2 regions of the Aerococcus sp. UMB1112A genome follow, and region 2 is predicted to be linked to the other one. Evidence: predicted binding sites of a transcription regulator. Region 2 holds the regulator's gene; the other holds the start of a gene.
The links. The regulator HrcA, encoded in region 2, represses chaperone genes, less so after heat shock. The targets are predictions, from matches to a motif close to TTAGCACTCNNNNNNNNNGAGTGCTAA.
Positions count from the first base shown of each region.

Region 1: the regulator HrcA is predicted to act here: its motif matches at 2,976-3,002, upstream of QP860_RS09250 (co-chaperone GroES).

Region 1 covers NZ_JASPDS010000022.1:5,943-12,738, forward strand. Annotated here, with positions in the region: gene QP860_RS09235 (glycoside hydrolase family 3 protein) at 1-1,793, shown strand, start outside; gene QP860_RS09240 (redox-sensing transcriptional repressor Rex) at 1,872-2,498, shown strand; gene QP860_RS09245 (hypothetical protein) at 2,607-2,801, opposite strand; gene QP860_RS09250 (co-chaperone GroES) at 3,049-3,321, shown strand; gene groL (chaperonin GroEL) at 3,383-5,008, shown strand; gene QP860_RS09260 (NADPH-dependent FMN reductase) at 5,190-5,741, shown strand; gene QP860_RS09265 (aldehyde dehydrogenase family protein) at 6,147-6,796, shown strand, end outside.
Region 2 covers NZ_JASPDS010000002.1:62,135-68,930, forward strand. Annotated here, with positions in the region: gene lepA (translation elongation factor 4) at 1-166, opposite strand, end outside; gene dnaJ (molecular chaperone DnaJ) at 316-1,485, opposite strand; gene dnaK (molecular chaperone DnaK) at 1,578-3,401, opposite strand; gene grpE (nucleotide exchange factor GrpE) at 3,460-4,029, opposite strand; gene hrcA (heat-inducible transcriptional repressor HrcA) at 4,048-5,109, opposite strand; gene QP860_RS01500 (MetQ/NlpA family ABC transporter substrate-binding protein) at 5,358-6,209, opposite strand; gene QP860_RS01505 (LytS/YhcK type 5TM receptor domain-containing protein) at 6,401-6,796, shown strand, end outside.

The DNA.
Region 1 (6,796 bases), on a different contig from region 2:
ATCCCCATCCGAAGCACGAGTATCCGACTTCGACGCTTTTGGAAGACTTCCAAATCCGGCATATTATCTTAAGAGAGAATGCCGAGCCGGAAGAGATCGTGACCTGGGTCAATACTATGCAGGAGATGGTCGAGGAAAGTCGCTTAGGGATTCCCTTGCTGGTCTTATCCAATTCGAAGAATGAAAACAACGAAGCCGCTTTTAATGCAGAATCAGCGATTGGGCGCTTTACCCAATTTCCTGGCACCCTGGGTCTAGCAGCCACTCGCAATATGCCTTTGATCAAGGCCTTTGCTGAAATTGGTAAGCAAGAATTCTGGCACAACAATATCCGCAAGGGTTATATGTATATGGTAGATACCGCGACGGACCCCCGCTGGTTTAGGACTTCGGGAACCTTTGGCGAGAATCCCGAACAGATTTCAGAAATTGCTGAAACGATTATTCCTGTCTACCAAGGAGAGGACTTAGATGACCAGGGCGTTGCCCTCACCATCAAGCACTTCCCAGGTGGTGGTGCACGGGAGAATGGCTTCGACCCTCACTATGAAGAAGGGAAGTTTAATGTTTACCCAACTCCTAATAGTTTAGAGACCTATCACTTACCACCCTTCAAGGCAGCTATTAAGCACCAACCAAGCTCGATCATGCCTTACTATGCGATTCCTAGCCAGGAAAAATCCAACCTGCCCCAAGAACCCTTCCAAGCAGGTTTTGAAGAGGATGTTGCTTTTGCTTACAACCGCCAATTCCTCCAAGAGCTCTTGCGTGATGACCTAGGCTTTAAGGGCTATATCAACTCAGATACAGGGGTCTTGGATGCTTGTGCCTGGGGTGTTGAAGACCTAACTAAGCCGGAGCGGGTAGCTAAGATGCTCAAGGCGGGGACGAATATTGTCTCGGGGACCACAGAGGTTGAAGCCTTTGAGGAAGCCATGACCCAGGGCTTGGTCGACGAAGAGACAGTGAATGCCCGTTTGGAAGGCACTTTGAAGGAGCTTTTTGCTCTCGGCTTATTCGAGAATCCTTACCAAGATATTGACCAGGCAGAAGCTATCACCAATACGGAAGATAGCCGCGAGATAGCCTATCAGGCCCACCAGGAATCGGTGGTTCTCTTGAAGAATGACCAAGAGCTCTTGCCTTTGACTGAGGACAAGTTAGCGGGCAAAAAAGTTTATGCGGAAATCTTTACCAAGGTCTATAATGAAGAGGAAATGGCCAGCCGCCGCAAGCAAGGAATCTTCGGTAATACCGATGAACTGAACCAAGAATTACCAGAGCAGATTCGCAAGGCCTTCCCACAGATTGACCTGGTGACGGACTACCACGAAGCGGATATTGCCTTACTCTTCTTAGAACCAATCTCGGGTTCTTACTTCGAAGCCACTTCAGGCTATCTGGACTTACAGATCCACCAAGCAACCAACGTGGACCTCGACCGGGTGAAGGCCATCCAAGCAGCGGTTGACCATACGATTATTAACGTTAACCTCGACTTGCCATTTATCTTGGAAAATGTTGAGCCTTTAGCTGATGCCTTAACTGCCAGCTTCAATAGCTTTATCCAGGCCATCATTGATGTCTATACAGGGGCCTGCCCTGCCAAGGGGAAATTGCCTCTAACCCTACCTGCCAATGATGACGTGATTGCGGTTAATGATGAAGGCATTTGTGCCTCACCAAATGATGTACCAGGCTACGATAAGGACAAGTATATGGACCGCGCTTATGCCTATCAAGATAGTGCGGGAAATAGCTACACTTATGGTTTCGGCTTAAGCTTAAATTAAAGTTTTAGATTTGCTCCAAAGTCGAAATCCTGGTAAAATATTCCTATTCTATTTTTCACAATTGAACAAACAGGGGGGATTCTAGTGAAAAAGATACCAAAGGCAACAGCTAAACGCTTATCAATCTACTATCGATGCTTGAAGAATTTCAAGGCAATGGGGATGGACCGTGTCTCTTCCGAACAGATTTCTGATGCGGTAAAAGTGGACAGTGCCACCATCCGACGTGATTTTTCTTATTTTGGGACTTTAGGCAAACGGGGCTATGGTTATGAAATTGATCATTTAATTGAATTTTTCAGCCGCCTACTGAGCCAAGACCAGCTCACCATGGTCGCTCTGATCGGTGTGGGGAATTTGGGGAATGCCTTAATTTCTTATAATTTTAAGCAGTCAAACAATGTTCATATTAATGCCGCTTTTGATATTGACCCAGATAAGGTGGGGAAGATTCATGAGGGGGTTCCGATTTATAGTATGGACGAGTTAGTTGACCAATTGGAAGCGCGCCAGATCGATATCGTGATCTTGGCCGTACCAGGTCAGGCTGCTCAGAGTGTGGTGCCACAGCTTGAAGAAGCTGGCGTCAAGGGTATTTTGAATTTTTCGGCCAGCCGACTTAATGTTCCTAAAGATATTTTTGTCCAAACAGTTGACTTAGCTAATGAATTACAAACGCTGATCTACTACGTGACCAACCACTAAGGAGAAAAACTTTCTAGCCTAAAACGATCAAAAAAGTGCCTCAAAGGAGCCAAGTAGCTCTCTTTGGGGCACTTTTTGATTAATGGCTTTTAAGCCGACTTATCTGGTTTATAGATTTTTGATTCTCTGGTAGGCTCGAATTAATTGGATACTTTGGAAGATATCGTGGCTTGCTAAGAGAATATTAATGAAGGGAAGGAAGGACCAACCGTTTTCACTGACCATTGAAATAGCCAGGGAGAGGAAGAGACCAGCCAGGATGATTTTTAGCACAATATTCATGACTAGTGATTGTAAAGACATAGCAACACTCCTTTTTAATCTTGCATCGTAATATGTAATGTAACGAAAATATAGCTAAAAGACAAGTGAGATCAGCTATTTTGGCGGAAAATTTAAAGAAAGGCTAAAAGGTCAAAAAAAGTCAACAAAAGACTTGCATTCTAAAATAAAATGTTTTAAGATAATAAATGTAAGTTAGCACTTGGAAGTTGTGAGTGCTAACGATAAAAAGTGAATTGTTTTTGGAACTGATGGAGGAATGTGAATTATGTTAAAACCTTTAAATGAACGTGTGATTGTTCAGCTTGAAGAACAAGAAGAAAAAACAACGTCTGGTATTATACTACCATCTGCAGCCCAAGAAAAATCCCAAGTGGGACGTGTTATTGCAGTTGCAGATGAAACAGAAGATTTCACAAGTCCAGTTAAGAAAGATGACCTTGTCTTATTTGAAAAATATGCCGGCAATGAAGTGGAATATGCTGGTGAAAAATACCTCATCTTAAAGGCGAAAGATATTGTCGCTGTCATTGAAGACTAGATCAAAAATTAAATTTAAAGATTGAATCATTACTTGTGTATCGAGAGGAGCATGAATTTTAATGGCAAAAGATATTAAATTTTCAGAAGATGCCCGTCAAGCTTTAGTGCGCGGTGTGGACAAGTTAGCGAATACGGTGAAGATTACCTTGGGGCCTAAGGGACGTAACGTTGTCCTCGAACAAAGCTATGGTTCACCATTGATCACTAATGATGGGGTAACCATTGCTAAAGATATCGAATTAGAAGACCACTTCGAAAACATGGGGGCTAAATTAGTCGCTGAAGTAGCTTCTAAGACCAATGATGTAGCTGGTGACGGAACCACTACTGCAACAATCCTAACCCAAGCGATTGTTCGTGAAGGCTTGAAGAATGTGACCGCTGGTGCTAACCCTGTCGGCGTTCGCCGCGGGATTGACGAAGCAATCCGGACAGCTGTTGAAGGCTTGAAGGAAAACTCTGTTCAAGTGGAATCTCAAGATGCCATTGCTAACGTTGCCGCTATCTCATCAGGTGACCAAGAAGTCGGCAAGCTAATTGCTGAAGCTATGGGCAAGGTTGGCGAAGATGGTGTGATTACCATTGAAGACTCTAAGTCTATCGATACGACCTTAGATGTGGTTGAAGGGATGGAATTCGACCGCGGTTACCTCTCCCAATATATGGTAACAGACAATGAAAAAATGGAAGCCAGCTTGGAAAATCCTTACATTCTCTTAACAGACCGTAAGATTTCAAATATCCAAGATATCCTTCCTCTTCTTGAACAAATCTTACAACAAGGTAGCCCACTGCTCTTAATTGCTGATGATGTAGATGGGGAAGCTCTCCCAACCCTAGTACTGAACAAATTACGCGGGACCATGAATGTGGTTGCTGTTAAAGCACCAGGTTTCGGCGACCGTCGTAAAGAAATGCTAGAAGACTTAGCTGTCTTAACGGGTGGTCAAGTGATCTCTGAAGATCTCGGCTTAGAATTGAAAGACGCAACCATCAACCATTTAGGTAAGGCTGGTAGCGTTACTGTAACCAAGGACCACACCACAGTTGTTGAAGGTGGCGGCAATAAGGAACAATTAGAACAACGTATTGCCTTAATCCGTAAACAAATCGAAGAAAGCACATCTGACTATGACCGTGAAAAACTCCAAGAACGCTTAGCTAAATTAGCTGGTGGGGTAGCCGTTGTTAAAGTCGGTGCCGCAACTGAATCTGAACAAAAAGAACGTAAACTCCGCATTGAAGATGCCTTGAATGCAACCCGTGCAGCAGTTGAAGAAGGTATCGTTGCTGGTGGGGGTACTGCTCTCATGAACGTTCAAGAAAAAGTTGAAAAAGCAACCGAAGAGCTGGAAGGTGACGCCGCAACAGGTGCTCGGATTGTAGCCCGCGCCTTGGAAGAACCTCTCCGCCAAATTGTTGAAAATGCTGGCTTAGAAGGCTCAGTTATTGTGGAACGCCTCCGTTCTAAAGACCTAGGTATTGGTTTCAATGCCCAAAACAATGAATGGGTAGATATGATTGAAGCTGGGATTGTTGACCCAACTAAGGTAACGCGTTCAGCCCTACAAAATGCTGGCTCAGTTGCAGGCCTTATCCTCTCAACAGAAAGTGTTGTTGCGGATAAACCAGAACTAGAAGCACCAGCAGTTGACCCAAGTGCTATGGCTGGTGGCATGTACTAAGCCACTGATTAAAGAAGAAGCAAGAACTCTCAGAAGAGGGTTCTTGTTTTTTACTTATAACTACAAATACCAAAAACTTTTCGAGTCGTTTGGCTTGAAATTTCGAAACTGAACTATTATCATAGAAGTATAAGATAAATTATTAAGTCAAAAGTATAAAAGAAAGAAGGAGATTTATTTTATGGCAAAATATGGTGTAGTTTTAGGTTCAATCCGTAAGAATTCATTTTCTGAAGCAATTGCAAAAGGATTAGTGGCAGGTTTACCAAGTGACGCTGAAGTGACCTTTATCGAAACGGCTGACCTTCCACTCTATAGCCAAGACTATGATGAAGCAGCTGAACAACCTGCTGAATATACACGTTTCCGTGATGAAGTGCGCGCTCAAGATGCTATTATCTTCGTCACACCTGAACACAACCGTAGCATTCCAGCGAGCTTGAAGAATGCGATCGACTTAGGTTCTCGTCCATATGGTTCAAGCGTTTGGGAAGGCAAGCCAGCTCTTGTTGCCTCACAATCACCAGCAGGTATCGGTGGTGCTATCGCTAACCATACCCTCCGTCAATCTTTAGTCTTCTTAGATATGCCTGTTATGCAACAACCTGAACTTTACATTGGGAACTCTGCTGACTACATCGGTGAAAACGGTGAAATTACAGCAGAAGATACCAAAGAATTCTTAGCAAGTGCTGGTAAAGCCTTCGCTGAATTCGCAGGAAAATTTATCTAAGCTAAGTTTCAATTCAGACTTCAAGAGGCTGAGACAGATGTCCCAGCCTCTTTTTAAATAGCGAACTTTTTTCAAAAACATGGTCCAAAAGTCAGGCCTGACATCCACTTCATGCAGGGTGTGAGGGCTGGCGGGGGAAATAGACCTCTGGAGCAAAGATCCAGAGAAGACTGAAGGTCTTCGGCGAATCTTTGTGAAGAAGACCTATTTCTGCCAGTCTGAACCCGACTACAAACTATTTGGAAATCGTTTACCAACGATTTCCCATAGTTCGCTCCACTGGTTCAGGCTTGATCGACTTTTGTCACACTCTCTTCTTGGACCCCTCTGACTTGAATTCTCTAGTCGGATACTTGATAATGGGAAGTGTAAACCCTTAACAGCAAGCTGAAGGAGGCTTTTTTGATGAAGACCTATCAAAACTATATTAACGGTGAATGGGTAGACAGCAAGTCTGGTCAATATACCGATGTCATTAATCCAACAAGTGAAGAAGTGATTGCTCAAGTTCCAACTAGTAATGCTGAAGATGTGGACGACGCTGTGGCTGCAGCTAAGGCTGCTTTTCCGTCTTGGAATGGTTTAGCTGTAGATGAACGCAAGGGCTATTTAGAGAAGGTGCTTGAAGGCCTTAAAGCGCATAAGGAAGAATTAGTCGATATTGTGGTTGAAGAGATGGGCGCTAGCAAGGCTTTTTCCCGAGATAACCAGGTGCGCAAATCGATCGGGGAATTGGAAGGAAGTCTCAAGGCCTTGGACCGCTTCAACTTTGAAGAACGTTACGATACGGCGACTGTTATTAAAGAAGGATCGGGAGTGGTTGCCTGCATTACGCCATGGAATTATCCTTTGAACCAGATCCAACGTAAGCTCACTCCAGCTCTTTTAACTGGTAATACCATTGTGGTCAAACCCGCCTCAGATACCCCTCTCACAGCCATTAAATTCATGGAAATTATTGAAGAAGCTGGCCTACCTAAAGGGGTCGTTAACTTGATCACCGGGCGGGGGAGTGAAGCTGGAGACCTTCTCGCTGGCCATGAGGATGTGGCTAT
Region 2 (6,796 bases):
AGTCGAGGAGCTGGTCGTGCATTTCACGGTCGGAAACAGTCCCCGTCTGTTGGAGAATACGGTCAGCCAAGGTCGACTTTCCGTGGTCAATATGGGCCACGATTGAGAAGTTTCGAATCCTCTCTTGCCTTTCTTTTAACTTTTGGATATCTAATTGATTTGACACCTAAATATTCACATCCTTATAAGCATTGTTCGTTAATGATCTATTCTCTATTTTAATGTAAAGAGATAGGATTAGGCAAGCTTTGTCTTTCGTTTGGATAAAAAAGAGGCCGAGCACTTTTTTAAGTGTTGGCCCCTTCTCGGTCAGGCTTAATCTTTAAAGCGATTTTTCAATTTTTCAAAGAAATTTTGTTCTTCTTCCGTCACATTATCACCTGATGCCTCAGCAAATTGGCGGAGTGCTTCTTTTTGTTTGTCGTTAAGATTTTTCGGTGTCACAACCTTGACTGTGACATGTTGGTCACCGGTTGAATTGGAATTAATCTTAGCGACACCCTTGCCCCGCAAGCGGAAGTTATCCCCGGACTGGGTTCCAGCTGGAATCTTCATCTTCACCTTGCCGTGGACAGTTGGAATTTCTACCTCATCGCCTAGAGCGGCTTGAGCGAAATTAATGGGGTATTCGAAGTAAATATCAGCGCCCCGGCGGTCAAAGATATCACTCTCTTGGACTCTAAAGACAACATAAAGGTCGCCCTTAGGCCCTCGGTTATAACCAGCGTTCCCTTGGTCAGCTAGGCGCATGCTTTGGCCATCATCCACTCCGGCAGGAATATTAACCTTGACGGTGTGGGTAACGGTTTCACGGCCAGATCCATGGCAGTGGTCACATTTGTGTTCAATAACTTCCCCTTCTCCATCACAGTTAGGGCAAGTCGTTTGGGTTTGCATCCGCCCGAATGGCGAGTCACGGGTTTGGTTGACAACCCCGCTCCCATTACATTGCTGACAGCGTTTGGCTGCCGTACCAGGCTTAGCCCCCTTACCATTACAAACATGGCACTCTTCCTCGCGCTTATACTTAATGGTCTTTTCAACCCCAAAGACGGCTTCCTTAAAGCTTAAGTCAATGGTGTACTGCAAGTCATCCCCCTGGCGAGGAGCATTCGGATTGCGAGCTTGGCCAGATGAGAAACCACCGAAGCCGCCGAAGCTCGATCCTCCACCAAAGAATTGGGAAAAGATATCTTCAAAGTCGGACCCCGTATAAGATTGGTAGCTACTTTGGCCACCTCCGAAGCCACCAAAGCCGCCTTGAGCCCCGGCATGGCCAAACTGATCATACTGAGACCGCTTCTGTTCATCACTCAAGACTTCATAAGCTTCCGTTATTTCTTTAAATTTTTCCTCAGCATCGGGAGCATCGCTGATATCAGGGTGGTATTTTTTAGATAGCTTGCGGTAAGCTTTTTTTATTTCTGCTTGGCTAGCGTCCTTAGAAACGCCTAGAATATCGTAATAATCACGTTGTGTTGCCACGCGCTTCCCTCCTATCTCATCTTCTTATCTGTTAACTTTCAAAAGAAAACCCCCTGCCCTTGGCGCAGAACAGGGGATAAACTCGAACTTAATTAGTCATTATCGACTTCTTCAAAGTCAGCGTCAACGGAGCCGTCATCATTTTTGCCATCTTCTTCACCATTTTGAGCGTCAGCTTCTGCTTGAGCTTGTTGGTAAAGTTGGACCGTTAGATTTTGAAGGACTTCGTTCAATTCATCTTTCTTAGCACGCATGTCATCCAAGTTATTGGCTTCTTGGGCAGCCTTCAATTCATCTTTCAGGCTATTGGCCTTATCGATTTCAGCTTGGTCAACCTTGCCTTCCACGTCTTTAGTGGTTTTTTCAGTTTGGAAGATCAATTGTTCCACTTCATTCTTCAAGTCAGCTTCTTCTTTACGTTTTTCGTCTTCAGCTGCGTTAGCTTCAGCATCCTTCATCATCCGGTCAATTTCTTCTTCGGTTAAGCCGGAATTAGATTGGATAGTGATGGCTTGTTCCTTACCTGTGCCTTTATCCTTAGCGCTAACGTTAACAATCCCGTTCTTGTCGATGTCGAAAGTAACTTCGATTTGTGGAACACCACGTGGGGCTGGGTTGATATCAGTTAATTGGAAGCGTCCTAAAGTCTTGTTGTCTTCTGCCATTGGACGTTCACCTTGGAGAACGTGAATGTCTACGGCTGGTTGGTTATCAGCTGCAGTTGAGAAGACTTGAGATTTAGAAGTTGGAATAGTTGTATTCCGGTCGATTAACTTGGTGAAGACACCACCCATGGTTTCGATACCCAGTGATAATGGGGTAACGTCTAAGAGTACAACGTCCTTCACATCACCTGTAATTACCCCACCTTGGATAGCGGCACCCATGGCAACCACTTCGTCAGGGTTAACAGAACGGTTAGGATCTTTGCCTGTTTGTTGTTTAACGGCGTCAACAACCGCTGGAATACGGGTAGACCCCCCAACTAAGATCACTTCATCAATATCTGAAGCTTTAAGGCCAGCATCAGCTAAGGCTTGTTGGACAGGTTTCTTCGTCCGTTCAACCAGGTCAGCCGTTAATTCATTGAACTTAGCCCGACTTAAAGTAGTTTCTAAGTGTAGAGGACCGGATTCACCAGCTGAAATGAAAGGTAAGCTGATTTGGGTTGAAGTAACCCCTGACAAGTCTTTCTTAGCTTTTTCAGCGGCGTCTTTTAGACGTTGCATAGCCATCTTGTCAGATGAGAGGTCAATCCCATTTTCCTTCTTAAAGTCTTCAACTAAGAAGTCAACAATCTTGTTATCGAAGTCATCCCCACCAAGTTCATTGTCACCTGCAGTGGATAGTACTTCGAAGACACCATCGCCTAATTCAAGGATGGAAACGTCGAAAGTCCCACCACCCAAGTCAAAGACGAGAACTTGTTCTTCAGAATCAGTCTTGTCTAAGCCATAAGCTAGGGCAGCTGCGGTTGGTTCGTTAACAATCCGGTCAACCTTCAAGCCAGCGATCTGACCAGCATCTTTAGTTGCTTGACGTTGGGCATCGTTAAAGTAAGCAGGAACGGTAATCACGGCATTGCTTACCGTTTCGCCGAGGTAGTCTTCCGCATATTTCTTCAGGTATTGAAGAATCATGGCAGAGATTTCTTCAGGGGTATAATCCTTATCATTTAAGTGAACCTTGTAACCCGATTCACCCATGTGACGTTTGATGGATGCAACTGAATTAGGGTTGGTAACCATTTGACGTTTAGCTACTTCACCGACAGATGATTCCCCATCTTTAAAGGATACAACAGATGGTGTCGTCCGGTTACCTTCTGGGTTTGGAATAATCTTAGGTTCGCCACCTTCAAGTACTGCGACAGCTGAGTTTGTAGTTCCTAAGTCAATACCAATAATTTTTGCCATAATGTAAAATCTCCTTTTCTTCGATTATTCGCTCTATAGCGTGAACATTAGTCTTTTTTTATTGTGCAATGATAACCATTGCAGGTCTTAAGACGCGGTCCTTTAAGACATAACCTTTTTGGTAAACTTCAACAATTTCTTCTGCTTCTTGACCTTCTTCAGCAGGCACAGAAGAAACGGATTGGTGGAAGTTCGGGTCAAAGGCTTCACCGACTGGATCGATCACCTCAACCCCTTCTGCCTTCAAGGCTTGAAGCAAGCTTTGGTGGACCATCTCAACCCCCTTCTTCAGATTATTGGACGCTTCGTCATCAGCTTCAATAGCCAAGGCGCGTTCCAAATTATCTAGGGAAGGAAGAATGGCTTGGGCCAAATTTTGTGACCGATACTTGGCCGCATCTTGTCTTTCGTTAGCATTGCGGCGCTGGATATTTTTGATTTCAGCAGATAAACGTAAGATTTGATCATCTTTTTGCGCGATCTTATCTTCCAATTCAGCCACCGGATCTGCTTGACTTTCTTCTTTTTCTATATTTGTTTCATTTGTTTCAGTTTGTTCGTCGACTTCTTCATTAGAAACTTTCTCTTTTTCTTCTTCTCTTTCGAAATCTTTTTCCTGATCTGACACTTGAGTAAAGCCTCCTTTTTAATTTTGCCTTAATTCATTGCTCTCATCCAAATACCTGCGAATGGCAGATCGCATCCCATTAAAAAGCTGGGCAACCTGCAAGTAAGACATGGTTTCTGGACCGAGAATCGCAAATGTAATTTGATTAGCAGGATCTTCTTCACCAATTGTTGAAGTCATTAAACTCATATGCTTGAGCCGTTTATCTTCTAATTCCTTGCCGATGCGAATCTGAATACCGGTTTGGGGTTCCTCGATTAGCTGGGTGACCACATCTTGGTCGCTCAATAAGGCATTAAGATTTAAGATTTGGTCAATCTCGTCTTTCTTCGATAATGTTTGATAAAACTTATCCGTGCCTTGAATATTGAGCCTCTCTTCATTTAATTTCATCAGCAAGCTTTGAATGAGTAACTCTTTCTCAAGTAAATGTTGGACCGAACGATCCAAATAGTGGATATAGTCTTGGCGCAAACGCAGGACAACTTCATAGAGTGGGAGTCCCACCAGCTCTTCATTCACCAAATGAACAAGCTGGTCAAGCGCGCCTTCGTCCAATCCTTCAGGAATCGTGAAGACTTGATTTTCAACAGCTTCTTGGTCAGTAATGAGAATCGCCATTGCCTTGTGTGGTGTCATGCCAACAATCCGAAAGGCAGCTAAGCGATGGTGGGTTACTTGAGGACCCAAGGCGATAGCAACGTAACTTGTCAGTTCAGCCATCGCCTCAGTTGACCGAGCAATTATATCTGCCAACTGGGTATAGGGCGAAGCAAAAATCTCTTCAACCCGCTCAGCCTGGTCTCGACTTAAACCGCGATCAATTAGTCCCCCGTAACGGGGCAAAATATAATTGATATAATAGCGGTAGCCTGACTCAGTCGGCACTCGTCCTGAAGAGGAATGCATCTTCGTTAACAAGCCAAGCTTCTCCAAATAACTCATCTCATTACGGATAGTCGCCGAACTTGCATTAATATGGGGGTCATCAGCTAAGGCCTTGGACCCCACAGGCTCAGCAAGGGACGCATGAGCATCGATCACTGCCTGCAAGATCAGCATTTGTCTTTCTGTTAACATGTTCTCACCTCTTTAGCACTTGGCGACTTCAACTGCTAACACATATAATATATCATGTTCAGAAATTAATGTCAACAATAGTCAAACATTTTTTTGATCTTTTAACAAGAGAAAATATATGTGCACTAGACCAAAGATCTAAACTATCTACTTAGGCTAAAAAAAGCCCTAGTTTCATAAGCTTAGGGATGTCCATTTTAAATAAAAAAGTCATGAACAAATTGAACATGACTTTTGGTTAATGCCTCTTACTTCTCGTATTGACTGGCTGCTTTAATTTCTTCCTGGTCTAATTTAACCGGCTGTTTGGTCCCTTTAAATTTTTCCTTAACAAAATTTTGAACATCCTCCGAATGGTAGAGGTCGAGAAGTTTTTTAAGGGCTTCTTTATTGGGATGGTCCTTGGCAACCGCAAGGATATTGACGCTGCCCAGAGTATCGTCATTGACACTTTCTTTATAGATCGTATCCTCTTCTAGATCCAAGCCTGCTTCCATGGCAATCGTGTTGCCGATGCAGGCCGCATCTAGGTCAGTCAAGCTGCGTGGTAGGGTATTCTCATTCATCACGTCAAAATTTAATTGTTTGGGGTTGGCCTGGATATCATCCACACTGTAGAGGCTCTTCTCTTCATCACTTAACTCAATTAAGCCCGCTGCCTGAAGCAAGAGCAAGGCCCGGGACTGGTCAGAAGGATAGTCTGCTAAGCCGATATGAGCCCCTTGGTCCAGATCTTCCAACTTGTCCAAGTTAGCGGAATACAGGCCCATGGGTTCAAAATAAGTCGATCCCAGAGCTACAAGGGAGTCGCCTTGTTCTTGGTTGAAGCTATTCATGTAGGCAAAATTCTGGAAGGCATTGACATCAACCTCCCCTTCAGCCGTCGCTGTATTGAGAACTGGACCTTCGACAAAATCTTTAACCTCAATTTCAAAACCAGCCTCCTGAGCTGCATCCGACTTAGCAATATAGCGCCAGATTTCAGCATCCGAAGCCTTAGAACCAATTAATACCTTCTGTTGGCCCTTCTGTCCCTGGCAGGCTCCTAATAAGAAGACCAAGGAGACCAGGAGAAGCAATCGCCATCCTTTTCTTACCATCTAATCATTCCTTTCTAATAAAACGCTTTATCCTTATTATAATGATAAAATTAAAAATTGTAAGAGGCAATCTTCAGCCTCTAGTCGCTTTTAGGAGAATCTGTTAAACTTAGCAATAGCTAAAGAAAATCGATCAATAGTGTATATAATTGCTAAACCCCAACTATTTTTCATGAAGAGAGGCTCGTTAAATGCTTGAACTTTTTATGCTGTTGATGGAGCGGGCCGGCTTGATGGTTCTTCTCGCCTACGCCCTACTCTATATTCCCCGCTTCAAGGAGGCCCTGGTCAACCGTCAATCAAAAAAAGACTACCTGGTCTTATTGGTCGTCTTTGCTGCCTTCACCGTCTTTGCCAATATTTCTGGGATTGAAATCCTTGCCTCAAGGGAGATTGTCCCCGTCCACACCTGGTCCATCCAGGCGGGCTCTGCTATTGCTAACTTCCGGGTCGTTATTATCGGTATCGCAGGTCTGGTTGGTGGCTTTGCCCTGAGCTTGCCCATTGCAGGTCTATCGGCTTTAATCCGCTGGCTCCAAGGTGGGGATACGGCATATATCTATGTGACATCCTCCCTCTGTATCGGC